4 regions of the Streptomyces sp. ITFR-6 genome follow, and region 1 is predicted to be linked to each of the others. Evidence: riboswitches for the same ligand, from Rfam matches in the RefSeq annotation. Region 1 holds a riboswitch; each other region holds the start of a gene.
The links. Region 1 has a riboswitch for thiamine pyrophosphate ahead of RLT59_RS02935 (purine-cytosine permease family protein). Riboswitches for the same ligand answer to the same signal wherever they lie in the genome.

Region 1 (4,068 bases):
GAGTCGGCGCGTGAGGTCGGGGCGGCCCGCGCCGAGTCCCAGGCCGCCTGGCTGCGGGTGCACGGAGAGGTGGAGGCCGCGACCCTGCACGCGCTGGCCGCCACCCGGCTCGCGGAGAACCTGCCGCGCATCGACAGCCTCACCCTCTCGCCCGACGTCCTCACCGGCCTGCTCACCAAGCTCGGCCGGCCCGCTCCGGAGAGCCGGGCATGAGCCTGGCGCCGAGAGCGGTGCTGGTCCATCGCACCACCGAGTACGAGGAGTTGCTCGCCCGGCACGGCACGCACGGTCAGGCGGCGTTCTTCCTGTCGAGCCGGGGCCGGTCCATCGAGGAGGTCGCCCGGCGGCACGAGCGGACCCGGCAGGCGCTCAGCGATGTGGCGGCGGCCGTTCCGTTGCAGTGGCGGCAGTCCCGGGTGGAGCGCCAGGATCTGGACCGGTTCCTGTTCGCGCCCGAGGACGTGGTGGTCGTGGTCGGCCAGGACGGTCTGGTCGCCAACGCCGCCAAGTACCTCTCCGGACAGCCGGTCGTGGGCATCGACACCGATCCCGGACGCAATCCGGGGGTCCTGGTCCGCCACCGGCCCGCCGACGCGGCGGCGCTGCTGCGGGCGGCCGTGGCGCCGGGCGGCACGGCGGACGAGCTGACGATGGTCGAGGCGGTGGCCGACGACACCCAGCGGCTGGTGGCGCTCAACGAGATCTATCTCGGCCCGCCGGGGCACCAGACTGCCCGCTACCGGCTCGGCCCGGACACGGCGGACTCCCCCGCGGAACCGCAGGCGTCCTCCGGTGTCCTGGTCGGCACCGGCACCGGCGCCACCGGCTGGCTGCGCTCGCTGTGGCAGGAGCGCCGCAGCCCGCTCGCGCTGCCGGCGCCCACCGACCCCCGGCTGCTCTGGTTCGTCCGGGAGGCCTGGCCGTCACCCGTCACCGGCACCTCGCTGGTCTCGGGCGAGCTGGGGCACGGGCAGGGGCTGCGGCTGACCGTGGAGTCCGACCGGGTGGTGGTCTTCGGTGACGGCATGGAGTCGGACGCGCTGGAGCTGGCGTGGGGGCAGACGGTGCGGCTCGGCATCGCGCCCACGTCATTGCGGCTGGCCGGATGACCGAGGGCGCCCGCGCCGCCCGCCCTTAGGCTCGATGCCTTGTGGCGGTCACCGGCCGCCGATGAGTCGGAGGAGCAGACATGGACGGCGAAACGGCGCGGATCCCGGACCGCAACTCCCGGCCGCCGCAGGCCCAGGCCGCGCTGGGGGTGGGCGTGATCGTGCGGGACGACCGGGGGCGCGTCCTGCTCGGCCGGCACCACAGCGGCAGCTGGGAGCTGCCCGGCGGGAAGGTCGATCCGACGGGCGAGTCCATCGCGGCGGCCGCGGTGCGGGAGCTGCGCGAGGAGACCGGGCTTGAGGTCGCCGAGCACGGCATGAGCGTCTTCGCGATGCTGCACGACGTGGCCGGCGGCATCAACCGGGTGACGATGGCCGCCCTGGTCACCGTGGAGTCGGGCAGCCCGCAGGTGACCGAACCCCATCTGATCAGTGCCTGGCGGTGGACCCGGCCCGAGGAACTGCCGACGCCGCTGTTCGACCCCTCGGCGCAGATCCTCGCGGCCTGGCGCCCCGATCTCGGCATCGAGCACCCGCCCGCCCACCGGCTGGCCGTACTGCCCGAGGGTTCACAGGTGAACCCCTAATTCATTATTCATTTGCCTAGGGGTCGTAGGCACAGTTAGCGTCGATGTCATGAAAGCCGTGACCGAGCAGGACATCCGCACATCGTTCGTCAACTGCTCCAAGGGGGAGGCCAAGCGTCTGCCGCTCCCGCGCGATTTCGAGGAGCTGCCGTGGGAGGATCTGGACTTCCTCGGCTGGCGTGACCTGTCCGCTCCCGGGCGCAGCTACATCGTCACCGAGTACGACGGCCGGACGGCGGGCATCACGCTCCGCTTCCCCTCCCAGCAGCGCGGCTTCCTGCACCGGAGCATGTGCTCGCTCTGTCTGACCACACACCCCGGCAGCGGGGTCTCCCTGATGACCGCCCGCAAGACCGGGCAGTCCGGGCGCGAGGGCAATTCGGTCGGCCTGTACATGTGCACCGACCTGGCCTGTTCGCTCTACGTCCGGGGGAAGAAGGCCGTCCCCTCCGGCGCCCGGTTCAAGGAGTCGCTGACGGTGGAGGAACAGATCGCCCGCACCTCGGCCAACCTCACCGCGTTCGTGGCCAAGCTCTTCAGCTGAACCGGGGACCGGCCGGGCCCTGTCGGCCTGCCGGAACTCCGGCGTGATCGGGTGCGCACCGCCTCCCGTCGCGCTCCGCGCACACGCACCCGGCTATCCTGGCCGCCACACCGGACACGGGGTGCCCCGCACAGGGGCTGAGAACACACCCGTCGAACCTGAACCAGTTAGCACTGGCGGAGGGATGTCTTCATGTCATTGCCGTATGCCCAGGACGAGCGCGCGGCCACGGACCCGCGGCCCGCGTTCGACGGGCGGATGCCCACCGCCCCCGGCGATCTGCGCGTCGAGGCGCACGGGATAGCGCCCGTCCCCGAGGACCGCCGCTACGGCGGGCCCGGCCGGCTGTTCACCGTCTGGTTCGCCCCCAACCTGACCATGACCGGGGTCTTCACCGGCACCGTCGGGATCGCGCTGGGCCTGGACTTCGCCACGGCGCTCACCGCCGTCGTGCTCGGCACCCTCGTGGGCGCCGTGCCCACCGCGTATCTGGGCACCTGGGGCAGTCAGACAGGTGCCGGGCAACTCCCGCTCGCCCGGCTGGCGTTCGGCCGGGGTGTGGTGCTGCCGGGCACGCTCCAGTGGCTGTCGTCCATCGCCTGGGACGCGCTGATCGGGCTGTTCGGCGGGGAGGCGCTGGCCCAGTTGTGCGGCTGGCCCTTCTGGCTGGGAGTGCTGGTCATGATGGCGGCCCAGGGCGCGCTCGGCGTCCTGGGATACGAGGTGATCCACCGGCTCCAGACCGTGATGACCTTCGTCCTGGCCGCCGCCTTCGCGGTACTCGCCACGAAGCTCCTGGACGGGGTGCACCCCGCCGCGACCGGCAGCGCGCACGGCGCGGACCGGGCGGGCGCGTTCGTCCTGACGTGCACCATCGCCCTGAGCCTGGCACTGTCCTGGGCGCCGTACGCCAGCGACTTCAGCCGCTATCTGCCGCGCACCACGTCGCGGCCCCGGATGTTCTGGTGCACGCTGCTCGGCATCAGCGTCTCGTTCGTGGCGGTCCAGACGCTCGGCCTGTGGGGTGCGTCCGTCTTCACCGACCAGACCGCGCACGGCATCGACACCCTGCTGGGCGGGGGCGCGCTCGGAGCGTTCGGGCTGCTTGCCGTGGCGCTCGCCGCGCTGTGCAGCAACGCCATGAACGACTACAGCGGATCGCTGGCACTGCAGACCATGGGCGTCCGCCTGCCGCGCCCCGTCGCCGCCGCACTGGCCGCCGCCCTCGGCTTCCCGCTCGTCCTGTGGATGCACGCGGCAGACACCACGGCCCGCTTCCAGAACGTGCTGCTGCTCGTCGGCTACTGGATCCCCGGGTTCGTCGCGATCGTGGCCGTCGACTGGATCGTCCGGGCCAGGGCCCGCGGCGGCTCCCCCGTCGACCTGGCCGCCGAGAGCGCCCGCCCCCAGCCGTGGTGGCCGGCCCTCACCGCCTTCGCCGTCGCCTTCGCCGCGGCGGTGCCGTTCATGAGCACCGGCCTGTACGTGGGCCCGGTGGCGCGGGCGCTGCACGGGGCGGACCTCGCCTACGGGGTGGCGTTCCTCGCGGCCCTCGCCGTGTACGCCCCGCTGCGGCTGCGCCGCCGCGCCTGACGGCCTTGGCAGGGCGCGTCACGCCTTCGCGGTCTCCGTCTCGCCGTGCACGTAGCGGCCGCCGCGCAGCAGCGAGACGACCGCGGCCACCAGGCACGCCGCGATGGCGAAGTCGAAGGCCACGGAGAGGCCCTGCTCGAAGGGTCCGGAGATCAGCGTCGGGAAGAAGGCCCGCCCGGTGAGGTAGTCGGCGTGGCTGGTGGGCAGCTGTGCCAGGGCCTCCGGGCCGAGCAGG
Region 2 (4,068 bases), 5.8 Mb from region 1:
CCGGCCCGACCCCGGCCACCCGCGCCCCGGTCAGCAGTGTGGCGCCGCTCTCCGCGTACCAGGCGGCCATCGGGGCGGCGACCTCGGCGGGCAGGGCGCCCGCGAGGGGCCGTTCCGCGGCCTCGACGACGGTGACCTCGCAGCCCGCGGAGCGGGCCGCGGTGGCGAACTCGGCGCCGATCCAGCCCGCACCGACGACCACGACGGTGTGCCCCGCGTCCAGTACGGGCCGCAGCCGCGCCGCGTCGTCCAGGGTGCGCAGCAGATGGACCCCCGGCACCCCCTCCGAGCCGGGCAGCACGACGGGTTCGGCTCCGGTGGCGATGACCAGGACGTCGTAGGGGACGGGCCCCTGCGAGGTGTCCAGTTCGTGGTCGGCGGCGCGCAGGCCTGTGACCTCGCGGCCCAGCCGCAACTCGATGGAGAGTGTCTCGAAGTCGATGTCGAAGGCGGATTCCTCGGCCTTGCCGAGCAGCACCGCCTTGGACAGCGGTGGACGGTCGTAGGGCTGATGGGGTTCGGCACCGATGAGGGTGAGGTCGCCGGTGAAGCCCTGCTCCCGCAGGGCCACCGCCGTCTGCACACCCGCCATGCCCGCACCGACGACGACCACCCGCCGCCCGGCCCGCTCCGACTGCCGCTCCGGCCGCTCTGCCCGCTGCTGCTCGTTCACCCGACCACCTTAATCAACTGACGGGCCGTCAGGAAAGGGGTTCCTCACGGTCCTCGTACCGCCGGCCTCCTGCTTTACCCGCCCAGGGGGGCTGGGTCTAGGGTGACTGACGTAAAAGACTCGCGGGAGCCCGGACGTACCGGGCTGAGAGGGAGGCTGGACGGCCTCCGACCGTACGAACCTGATCCGGGTCATGCCGGCGAAGGGAGGGGCTGGATGCCCACGCCTGTCCACCGCACGAGCGGGTACGAGGTCCTCGTCATCGGGGGCGGCGTCATCGGCCTGGTCACCGCCTGGCGGGCCGCACAACGCGGTCTGGCCGTCGCGGTCGTCGATCCCGATCCGGGTGGCGGGGCCACCCAGGTCGCGGCCGGAATGCTGGCCGCCGTCACCGAACTGCACTACGGCGAGGAAATGCTGCTGGGGCTCAACCTCGCCTCCGCCGCGCGCTATCCGGCGTTCGCGGCCGAGCTGGAGGCGGAGAGCGGTCAGGACATCGGCTTCCGCGCCTGCGGCACCCTGGCCGTCGCGCTGGACACCGACGACCGCGCCCATCTGCGGGAGCTGCACGAGCTGCAGCGCCGCTCCGGGCTGGAGTCGCAGTGGCTCACCGGCCGGGAGTGCCGGCGCCTGGAGCCGATGCTCGCGCCGGGCGTACGCGGCGGACTGCGGGTCGACGGCGACCACCAGGTCGACCCGCGCCGGCTGTCGGCCGCGCTGCTGACGGTGGGCGAGCGGGCCGGGGTCGTCTTCCACCGGCAGCGGGCCGAGCGGCTCTCCGTGGTGCGCGACCGGGCCACCGGGGTGGTACTGGCCGACGGTTCGGAGCTGTCGGCCGATCAGGTCGTGCTCGCCGCCGGCAGCCTCAGCGGCCGGCTCGCGGGGGTGCCTGAGCACGTCCGGCCGCCCGTCCGCCCGGTCAAGGGCCAGGTGCTGCGGCTGACCGTACCCACCGCGTACGCCCCCTTCCTCAGCCGCACCGTCCGAGCCGTGGTCCGGGGCAGCCACCTCTACCTCGTGCCGCGCGAGAACGGCGAACTGGTGGTCGGCGCCACCAGCGAGGAGATGGGCTGGGACACCACCGTCACGGCGGGCGGGGTCTACGAGCTGCTGCGCGACGCCCACGAGCTGGTGCCCGGCATCACCGAGCTGCCGCTCACCGAGACCCGGGCCGGTCTGCGCCCCGCCTCCCCCGACAACGCCCCGCTGCTCGGCCGCACCGCGCTGCCCGGCCTCCACCTCGCCACCGGCCACCACCGCAACGGGGTGCTCCTCACCCCGGTGACCGGGGACGCCATGGCGCGGCTGCTGGCCGAGGGCGAGCTGCCCGAGGTGGCCCGCCCCTTCTCCCCCGGCCGCTTCCCGGCCGCCGCCCCCGTACGACAGGAGCAGCCCGCATGACCGCGCCCACTTCCCTGGCCGTCTCCGTGAACGGCGAGACCGTCGCCGTCGCCGAGGGGACCACCCTGGACGCCCTCGTCGCGACCCTGACCGAGGCGCCCTCCGGGGTCGCGGCGGCGCTGAACGAGACCGTCGTGCCGCGCGGTCGGTGGTCCGCCGCGACGCTCGCGGACGGCGACCGGGTCGAGGTCCTCACCGCGGTCCAGGGAGGCTGACCGTGTCCGACGACCTCTTCACCCTCGGGGACACCGTCTTCGGCTCCCGGCTGATCATGGGGACGGGCGGGGCGCCCAGCCTCGATGTGCTGGAGCGCGCGCTGACCTCGTCCGGCACCGAGCTGACCACGGTCGCGATGCGCCGCCTCGACCCGACCGTGCAGGGTTCCGTGCTCTCCGTACTGAAGAAGCTCGATATCCGGGTGCTGCCGAACACGGCGGGCTGCTTCACCGCGGGCGAGGCCGTGCTCACCGCCCGGCTGGCCCGCGAGGCGCTCGGCACCGACTGGGTCAAGCTGGAGGTGGTGGCCGACGAGCGCACCCTGCTGCCCGACCCGGTCGAGCTGCTGGACGCCGCCGAGATCCTGGTGGACGACGGATTCACCGTGCTGCCGTACACCAATGACGACCCGGTGCTGGCCCGGAAGCTGGAGGACGTGGGGTGCGCGGCGGTCATGCCGCTCGGCTCCCCCATCGGTTCGGGCCTGGGCATCCGCAATCCGCACAACTTCCAGCTGATCACCGAGCGGGCCGGGGTCCCGGTGATCCTGGACGCGGGCGCCGGTACGGCTTCGGACGCGGCGTTCGCCATGGAGCTGGGGTGCGCGGCTGTGATGCTCGCCTCGGCGGTGACCCGGGCCCAGGAGCCCGAGCTGATGGCCGCCGCGATGCGGCACGCGGTGGAGGGCGGGCGCCTCGCGTACCGGGCGGGCCGGATCCCGCGCCGCCACTTCGCAGAGGCGTCGTCGCCGGTGGCGGGGCGTGCGGTGCTGGATCCGGAGCGCCCGGCGTTCTGACACCGGATCCCGCGGCACCGGATCGCGTGTCCCTGTCACGGCTCGGCTGCAGTACGGCTCCGGGATCGCCCCGGGCAGTCGGCGGTGTCCGTGGCGGCTCGTAGACTCGCTGCGTGGATACGACCCTCCAGGACCCTCTCGTCGGGCAGCTGCTCGACGGCCGCTACCGCGTCGATGCCCGCATCGCCGTGGGCGGCATGGCCACGGTCTACCGGGCCATGGACACCCGCCTCGACCGGGTGCTCGCCCTCAAGGTGATGCACCCGGCGCTCGCGACCGACGCCTCGTTCGTCGAGCGCTTCATCCGCGAGGCCAAGTCGGTGGCGGGGCTCGCCCACCCCAATGTGGTCGGGGTCTTCGACCAGGGGGCCCAGGGGCAGTACGTCTACCTGGCCATGGAGTACGTCGCGGGCTGCACGCTGCGCGATGTGCTGCGCGAGCGTGGCGCACTGCAGCCTCGGGCCGCGCTGGACATCCTGGAGCCGGTGCTCGCCGCGCTCGGCGCCGCGCACCGGGCCGGCTTCGTACACCGGGACATGAAGCCGGAGAACGTGCTCATAGGCGACGACGGCCGGGTCAAGGTCGCGGACTTCGGCCTGGTACGGGCCGTGGGCACGGTGACCAACACCACCGGGTCGATCCTCGGCACCGTCTCCTATCTCGCCCCCGAGCAGATCGAGCACGGCACTGCGGACACCCGCGCCGATGTGTACGCGTGCGGTGTGGTGCTGTACGAGATGCTCACCGGCACCAAGCCGCACACCGGGGAGTCCCCGGCCCAGGTCATCTACCAGCATCTCAACGAAAACGCCCCGGCCCCCTCCGCCCTCGTCCCCGGGCTCGCGCCCGAGCTGGACAGGCTGGTCGCGAGCGCCACCGCGCGTGACCCCGAGGTGCGGCCGTTCGACGCGGTGGCGCTGCTCGCCGAATCCCGCGAGGCCCGCGCCGGCCTCACCGAAGCCCAGCTGGACGCCGTACCGCC
Region 3 (4,068 bases), 1.4 Mb from region 1:
AGATCCCCGGACCGCCCGAGCAGCCGCGCCACCGCGACCGGAAGCGTCGGGTTGTCGGGCCGCGCGATGAACACCGTCGCGCCGAACTCCCCGAGCGACACGGCGAACGCGAAGCCCGCCGCCACCAGCAACGCCCGGCGCACCAGCGGCAGATCCACCTCGCGCCAGACCCGCAGCGGCGAGGCGCCGAGCACCGCGGCCGCCTCGCGCAGCCGCCCGTCCACCGCGCGCAGGACCGGCAGCATGGTCCGTACGACGAACGGCACCCCGACCAGCGCCTGGGCGAGCGGCACCAGGATCCAGGAGGTCCGCAGATCGAGCGGCGGCTTGTCCAGGGTGATCAGGAAACCGAAGCCGACGGTGACGGCGGAGACCCCGAGAGGCAGCATCAGCAGCGCGTCGAAGCCCCTGACCAGCCGCCCGGCCCGCCTGGTCAGCGCCGCCGCGGCCAGGCCCCCGACGACCAGTGCGATGGCGGTCGCGACCAGGGCGTACCGCAGCGAGTTCCCGATCGCTTCGAGCGGCGCGACCAGGAACGTACCGCTGTTCGCGTCCGCAAAGGCCAACGCCCGGTAGTAGCCGAAGCCGTGGCCACCGGGCAGGTCGAGCGAACGCTCCACCAGGATGGCGAGCGGCAGCAGGATCAGCACCAGCACGGTCAGCAGGACGCCTCCGAGCAGCGTCCACTGGCCCGCGCCGCGCGGTCTGCGGGCCGTCTGCGCCGGGTCTACGAGCTTCAGTGCCGTCTCCCGGCGCCGTACGGTCCAGGCGTGCACGGCGAGGATCGCGCCGACCGCGGCGAACTGCACGAGCGTGAGCACGGCGGCCGTCGGCAGGGCGAGCAGCTGCGCGGTCTGGCGGTAGATCTCCACCTCCAGCGTGGAGAATCCGGGGCCGCCGAGGATCTGGACGACGCCGAAGGAGGTGAAGGTGAAGAGGAAGACCATCAGAGCGGCCGCCGCCACGGCGGGGGCGAGCGCCGGAAGCGTCACCCGCCGCCAGGCGGCGAACCGTCCGGCGCCGAGGACGCGCGCGGCCTCCTCCTGCCGGGGGTCGAGCTGCGACCACAGCCCGCCGACGGTGCGCACGACGACCGCGTAGTTGAAGAAGACATGGGCCAGCAGGATCGCCCACACCGTGGTGTCGAGCCGCACGCCCCACAGGTCGTCGAGGAAGCCGCCGCGCCCCAGCAACGCGAGGAACGCGGTGCCCACGACGACGGTCGGCAGGACGAACGGCACCGTGACGGCCGCCCTCAGCACCTGCTTGCCCGGAAAGTCGAACCGGGCGAACACATAGGCGCCCGGCAGCGCGATCAGCAGGGTCAGCGCGGTCGAGGCGAGCGCCTGCCAGAGCGTGAACCAGAGGACGTTCTGCATGTCGGACCGGCTCAGCACCTCGCCGATCCGTCCGAACTGCCACACCCCGCCGTCCTTGAGCCCGCGTCCGACGATCGCGACGACGGGGTAGGCGAAGAACACCGCGAAGAAGGCGACGGGCACGGCCATCAGGCCGAGCCGCACCGCGCTCCCGCGCCGAGACCGGGAGCGTGCGGCCTTCCCGCGCGCGCCCGGTCCGCGTACGGGGGGCTTCGCTACTTCACTACGAGCGAGGACCATGACTGGACCCACTGCTCACGGTTCTTGGCGATCGCGTCCGGGGCGACGGTCGCGGGCTTGTCCGAGGTGGCCCCGAACTCGGTGAAGAGTTCAGGCACCTTCGCACTCTTGGTGACCGGGCTGACGAACATGTTGAGCGGCATATCCTCCTGGAACTTCTTCCCGATCATGAAGTCCAGCAGGGCCTTGCCGCCCTCCTCGTTCTTCGCGCCGTCGAGCAGACCGGCGAACTCGATCTGCCGGAAGCACGTCCCGGTGGCGACCCCGGTCGGGGCGGTCTTGGGCTTCGGGTCCGCGTACAGCACCTCGACGGGCGGGCTGGAGGCGTAACTGACCACGAGCGGCCGGTCGGCCTTGGCCTTCTTGCCTCCCGCGGAGCCGGAGAACTCCTCGTTGTAGGCCTGCTCCCAGCCGTCGACGACCTTGACGCCGTTGCTCTTCAGCTTCTTCCAGTAGTCCTGGTAGCCGTCCTCGCCGTAGGTGGCGATGCTGCCGAGGAGGAAGCCGAGGCCGGGCGAGGAGGTCGCGGCGTTCTCGGTGACGAGGAGGTTTCTGTACGCGGGCTTCGCCAGGTCCTCGAAGGTCTTCGGCGGCGCGAGCTTCTTGTCGGCGAAGTACTTCTTGTCGTAGTTCACGCAGATGTCGCCGGTGTCGACCGGAGTGACCCGGTGCTTCTCGGCGTCCAGCTGGACATCGGACGCGACCTGGCCGAGGCCCTTGGCGGCGTACGGCGTGAAGAGGCCGTTGTCGAGGGCGCGCGAGAGCAGGGTGTTGTCGACGCCGAAGAACACGTCACCGCGCGGTGATCCCTTGGTCAGGATCTCCTGGTTGAGGGCGGCGCCCGCGTCACCGCTCTTCAGCACCTTGACGGTGTAGCCGGTCTCCCGGGTGAACTCCTTCAGCACGCCCTTGGACGCGTTGAAGGAGTCGTGGCTGACGAGCGTGACGGTCTTGGAGCCGGTGCCCTTGGTACCGGACGAGCCGGACGAAGCGTCGTCCGAGCTGCCGCAGCCGACGAGCGCGGTCGCGCCGATCGCGGCGGCGACGGCCGCCACCGCGACCTTGTTGGTGGTGCTCATGTGATTCCTCCTGGAGATGACCAGGAAGAGACGCGGCCCTGCCCGCGCCGGTGGAGAACCGGAAGCGGGCAGGGCGCAACAGCTTGAGTAAGGTCCGAACTTCCTACCCGGAATGACCCGGGCGAGGTTCAGAGGGTCTGCGGCCAACCTGTCCTCGGTGCCGCACTCTCAGCGCTGTGGCGCTCCCCTGTCGGAATATGAAGTTGATTTCACGCCCAGGCTACACGGCCGGTTCCGGCCTCAGCGCTCGGACGCCGCGAGCTGCCCGCAGGCCCCGTCGATCTCCTGGCCCCGGGTGTCCCGCACGGTCACCGGCACCCCGTGGGCGGCGATGGCCTCGACGAACGCCTTCTCGTCCTCGGGCCGCGAGGCGGTCCACTTCGAGCCCGGTGTCGGGTTCAGCGGGATCAGGTTGACGTGTACCCGCTTGCCCTTGAGGAGCCGGCCGAGCCGGTCACCGCGCCAGGCCTGGTCGTTGATGTCACGGATCAGCGCGTACTCGATGGAGATGCGGCGGCCGGACTTCTCCGCGTACTCCCAGGCCGCGTCCAGCACCTCGCGCACCTTCCACCGGGTGTTCACGGGGACGAGGGTGTCGCGCAGCTCGTCGTCCGGGGCGTGCAGCGAGACGGCGAGACGGCACTTGAAGCCCTCGTCCGCGAAGCGCAGCATCGCCGGCACCAGGCCGACGGTGGAGACGGTTATGCCGCGCTGCGACAGCCCAAGCCCGTCGGGCTCCGGGTCGGTCAGCCGGCGGATGGCGCCGACCACGCGGTTGTAGTTGGCGAGCGGCTCGCCCATGCCCATGAAGACGATGTTGGAGAGCCGCGCCGGACCTCCGGGGACCTCGCCGTCGCGCAGCGCCCGCATGCCGTCCACGATCTGGTGGACGATCTCCGCGGTGGAGAGGTTGCGGTCGAGACCGGCCTGCCCGGTGGCGCAGAACGGGCAGTTCATCCCGCAGCCGGCCTGCGAGGAGATGCACATCGTGACGCGCTCGGGGTAGCGCATCAGGACGGACTCGACCAGCGTCCCGTCGTGCAGCTTCCACAGGGTCTTGCGGGTGGTGTCGTCGTCGCAGCTGATGTGGCGGACGACGGACATCAGCTCGGGGAACAGCACCTCCGCGAGCTTGTCCCGCGACCCGGCCGGAATGTTGGTCCACTCCGAGGGGTCGTGCGCGTACCGCGTGAAGTAGTGCTGCGAGAGCTGCTGGGCACGGAAGGGCTTCTCGCCGGTCGCGGCGACGGCTTCCTTGCGCTCGGCGGGCGTGAGGTCGGCGAGGTGCCGCGGCGGCTTCTTGGCTCCGCGGGGCGCGACGAAAGTGAGTTCTCCGGGCTTAGGCATGGTTCATCCAGTGTCGCAGACAC
Region 4 (4,068 bases), 3.4 Mb from region 1:
CAGATCTGGCCGCAGTCGGCGAACGGCTCAACCCGGTCCAGCTGCGCACCATGGCGATGGCCGCCACCGCCCTGATAACCGCCACGGCCGCCACCGAGTACGAGCACTACGTGAAGGCCCGCGAGGAACTGCGGGCCGCCACGGCCGACGCCGATCAGGACGCCGCGGGCCTCATCGGCGCCGACGGTCCCCACGGGTCGGGGGCCGGACTGGGAGCTGTCGTCACCGTGCTGGCCCCGGTGCTGGCGGGCACGGCCGCGGTGATCTTCCTGCTGGTCGGCTACATCCTGAAGATGCTCAGCTCGCCGCCGTCCTTCGCGGGGACCATGGTGAGCGTCGGCTGGGTCTTCATGGCGCTCACCGCGGCCGCCATCCTGATCGCCGCCGCCGGCCTCCTCATCGCCGCGCTGCGCAACGGCTCCACCTCGCTGGCCGCTGAGGATCCCGGCGAGGAACTGCCCGAGGACGTGGCGCGGGCCAGAGAGGCCTGGCGGCACGCACTGCTGGAACGGGGCATCCTGCCGTTCCTGCGGGACGCGCTGGCCGACCCGGGCGCCGCTCCCGCGGCCCGTACCCCGTATCCCTCGGCCAACCGCATCCCGAAGATCGGCTACAGCAGGCCGGACTTCTCCAGCCCGGACGACGGCCCGGCGGCCGCGCCCCGGCCGACCTTCACCAGCCCGGACTTCACCAGCCCCGACTTCGGCGGACCGGAACACGAGATGGACTGACCGGGGCCAGGGGAAAGGGGAGCGCGGGCCCGTCGTACCGGCCGGCGCGAGCCCGCCGGCACGACGCGCCCCGCCTCAGTCCGCGATCGGCAGGTAGACCCGGTTGCCCGCGGCCGCGAACTCCTTGGACTTCTCCGCCATGCCCGCCTCGATCTCCGCCTGCGAACCGCCGTGCTCACGCCGGATGTCGTGCGAGATCTTCATCGAGCAGAACTTCGGCCCGCACATCGAGCAGAAGTGCGCCGTCTTCGCCGGCTCGGCCGGCAGCGTCTCGTCATGGAACTCCCGCGCCGTGTCCGGGTCGAGCGCCAGATTGAACTGGTCCTCCCACCGGAACTCGAAGCGGGCGTCCGACAGCGCGTCGTCCCACTCCTGCGCCCCCGGGTGCCCCTTGGCGAGGTCCGCGGCATGGGCCGCGATCCGGTACGTGATCACGCCGGTCTTCACGTCGTCCCGGTTGGGCAGGCCGAGGTGCTCCTTGGGCGTGACGTAGCAGAGCATCGCCGTCCCCCACCAGGCGATCATCGCGGCGCCGATGCCCGAGGTGATGTGGTCGTACGCCGGAGCGACATCCGTGGTCAGCGGGCCGAGGGTATAGAACGGCGCCTCCTCGCAGATCTCCTGCTGGAGGTCGATGTTCTCCTTGATCTTGTGCATCGGGACGTGCCCCGGACCCTCGATCATCGTCTGGACGCCGAACCGCTTGGCTACGGTGTTCAGTTCGCCGAGCGTGCGCAGCTCGGCGAACTGCGCCTCGTCGTTGGCGTCCGCGATCGATCCGGGGCGCAGCCCGTCGCCCAGCGAGTACGTCACGTCGTACGAGGCGAGAATCGCGCAGAGCTCCTCGAAGTGCTCGTACAGGAACGACTCCTTGTGGTGCGCGAGGCACCACGCGGCCATGATCGAGCCGCCCCGGGAGACGATGCCGGTCTTGCGACGGGCCGTCAGCGGCACATACGGGAGGCGCACGCCCGCGTGGACCGTCATGTAGTCGACGCCCTGCTCGGCCTGCTCGATGACGGTGTCCTTGTAGATCTCCCAGGTCAGCTCCTCCGCCCTGCCGTCGACCTTTTCGAGTGCCTGGTAGAGGGGCACGGTGCCGATCGGTACCGGGGAGTTGCGAAGTACCCACTCACGGGTGGTGTGGATGTTGCGGCCGGTGGAAAGGTCCATGACCGTGTCCGCGCCCCACTTGGTCGCCCAGGTCATCTTGTCCACCTCCTCCTCGATGGAGGACGTCACCGCGGAGTTGCCGATATTGGCGTTCACCTTCACCAGGAACCGCTTACCGATGATCATCGGCTCGATCTCCGGGTGGTTGACGTTGACCGGCAGCACGGCCCGGCCCGCGGCGATCTCTCCGCGCACCACCTCGGGCGTGACGTTCTCCCGGATCGCCACGTACTCCATCTCCGGGGTGATCTCGCCGCGCCGGGCGTACCCGAGCTGGGTCACCGGGCTCCCGTCCCGGCTGCGCCTCGGCTGGCGCGGGCGGCCGGGGAAGACCGCGTCCAGATTGCGCAGCCCTCCGCGCGGCGAGGTGTGCTTGATCCCGTCGTCCTCGGGGCGGGCGGCCCGGCCCGCGTACTCCTCGGTGTCGCCGCGGGCGATGATCCAGTTCTCCCGCAGCGGCGTGAGTCCGCGGCGGACATCGGTGTCGATGGCGGGATCGGTGTACGGCCCCGACGTGTCGTACAGCGTCACGTCCTTGCCGTTGGTGAGGTGCACCTGACGGACCGGCACCCGGAGGTCCGGGCGCGAGCCCTGGACGTACCCCTTGTGCCAGCCGATGGACTTCCTGGCCTTGTCGCTCGGACCGGCCCCGTCGCTCCGACCGCCCTCGTCGTTCTGACTGGAGGCAGGCATGCGTGCATCCGCTGTGGTCATGAGACCTACTCCCTACGCCGGCATTACCCGGTAACAGGTTCGGCGGTCGGCGCAGCTTGTCCCGTACGGATGTACGGAGATCAGCGCCCTCTCAGCCCGGTGCTCCGAGCTCCCGCGTGTGCAAAGGTGCCACCACGCTAACGCCCTCACGGGTGTGCTGAACAGTGGGCCCCGCTCCTCTTGCGATGATCGGCCGGTGACGTCTCCCCATATCGTTCCCGAGCAGCCGTCCCCTCAGCACACCCACACTCACGCGCACGGCCCTGCCGCACCCGTGTCCAAGCACCTGCGCAAGGTGATCGCCGCCGTACTGATCCCGTTCGCGGCCGCGGTCGCCGTCGGGCTCGTGGTGCTCTGGCCCGGTGGTGCGCCGGCGCACGAACGAACCGGTGTCGGTTTCGACCGGCAGACCCAGCAGGCGAAGGTGGTGAACGTCGACAAGGTCGACTGCAAGGACGTGAACGCGGCCCAGCTGCCGGTCGAGGGCGAGACCCCGTCGACCAAGGACCCGACGACCGGTGGCGGCGGGGCCGCACCCTGTGAGAAGGCCACGGTCGAGGTCACGAGCGGCAAGGACAAGGGGCGCACCTTCATCGAGGTGGTGCAGCCCGGCGCACCGCGACAGCTGCGGGAGGGGCAGGAAGTGGTGGTCGCGTACGCCCCCGACGCGCCCCATGACCTCCAGTACTCCGTGACGGACGTCAACCGGAAGTTCCCCATGGCGCTGCTGGCCGGGATCTTCGCCGTGGCGGTGGTCGTCGTGGGGAGACTGCGCGGGGTCATGGCACTGGTGGCGCTCGCCCTGTCGTTCGCCGTGCTGACCCTGTTCATCCTTCCGGCCATCCTGCAGGGCTCGAATCCGCTGCTCGTGGCGGTGGTCGGGGCCAGCGCCATCATGCTGATCGCCCTCTACATCTGCCACGGGCTGACCGCCCGCACCTCCGTCGCCGTCGTCGGCACCCTGATCTCGCTGCTGCTGATCGGGCTGCTCGGCTCGCTCTTCATCGGCTGGGCGAGCCTGAGCGGGAACACCGACGACAGCACCGGCCTCATCCACGGCCTGTATCCGCACATCGACATGAGCGGTCTGCTTCTGGCCGGCGTCATCATCGGCTCCCTGGGGGTGCTCGACGATGTGACGGTCACCCAGACATCGGCCGTCTGGGAACTGCACCAGGCGGACCCGACGATGAGTGCGAAGCAGCTTTACCGGGCAGGTATCAGAATCGGAAGGGATCACATCGCCTCGGTGGTCAACACCCTGGTGCTCGCCTATGCGGGCGCGGCGCTGCCGTTGCTGCTGCTGTTCTCGATCGCCCAGAGCGGCGTGGGCACGGTGGCCAACAGCGAGCTGGTGGCGGAGGAGATCGTGCGGACGCTGGTCGGCTCGATCGGGCTGGTCGCCTCGGTGCCGGTGACCACCGCGCTCGCGGCACTGGTCGTCGCCGCG

Region 2: it holds a riboswitch for thiamine pyrophosphate, as region 1 does, so the genes downstream of both, thiO (glycine oxidase ThiO) here and RLT59_RS02935 (purine-cytosine permease family protein) in region 1, are expected to answer to the same signal.
Region 3: it holds a riboswitch for thiamine pyrophosphate, as region 1 does, so the genes downstream of both, RLT59_RS09140 (thiamine ABC transporter substrate-binding protein) here and RLT59_RS02935 (purine-cytosine permease family protein) in region 1, are expected to answer to the same signal.
Region 4: it holds a riboswitch for thiamine pyrophosphate, as region 1 does, so the genes downstream of both, thiC (phosphomethylpyrimidine synthase ThiC) here and RLT59_RS02935 (purine-cytosine permease family protein) in region 1, are expected to answer to the same signal.

The regions. Positions count from the first base shown of each region.
Region 1 is NZ_CP134612.1:679,847-683,914, forward strand. Features, by position in the region: gene RLT59_RS02915 (SPFH domain-containing protein) at 1-213, shown strand, start outside; gene RLT59_RS02920 (hypothetical protein) at 210-1,109, shown strand; gene RLT59_RS02925 (nucleotide triphosphate diphosphatase NUDT15) at 1,190-1,696, shown strand; gene RLT59_RS02930 (FBP domain-containing protein) at 1,746-2,240, shown strand; TPP riboswitch at 2,348-2,442, shown strand; gene RLT59_RS02935 (purine-cytosine permease family protein) at 2,433-3,833, shown strand; gene RLT59_RS02940 (MFS transporter) at 3,852-4,068, opposite strand, start outside.
Region 2 is NZ_CP134612.1:6,433,622-6,437,689, reverse strand. Features, by position in the region: gene RLT59_RS29285 (NAD(P)/FAD-dependent oxidoreductase) at 1-673, opposite strand, end outside; TPP riboswitch at 786-898, shown strand; gene thiO (glycine oxidase ThiO) at 890-2,074, shown strand; gene thiS (sulfur carrier protein ThiS) at 2,071-2,289, shown strand; gene RLT59_RS29270 (thiazole synthase) at 2,292-3,086, shown strand; gene pknB (Stk1 family PASTA domain-containing Ser/Thr kinase) at 3,200-4,068, shown strand, end outside.
Region 3 is NZ_CP134612.1:2,071,396-2,075,463, forward strand. Features, by position in the region: gene RLT59_RS09135 (ABC transporter permease) at 1-1,508, opposite strand, end outside; gene RLT59_RS09140 (thiamine ABC transporter substrate-binding protein) at 1,595-2,698, opposite strand; TPP riboswitch at 2,781-2,897, opposite strand; gene rlmN (dual-specificity RNA methyltransferase RlmN) at 2,939-4,045, opposite strand.
Region 4 is NZ_CP134612.1:4,049,675-4,053,742, forward strand. Features, by position in the region: gene RLT59_RS18290 (hypothetical protein) at 1-731, shown strand, start outside; gene thiC (phosphomethylpyrimidine synthase ThiC) at 807-2,618, opposite strand; TPP riboswitch at 2,611-2,744, opposite strand; gene RLT59_RS18300 (YibE/F family protein) at 2,815-4,068, shown strand, end outside.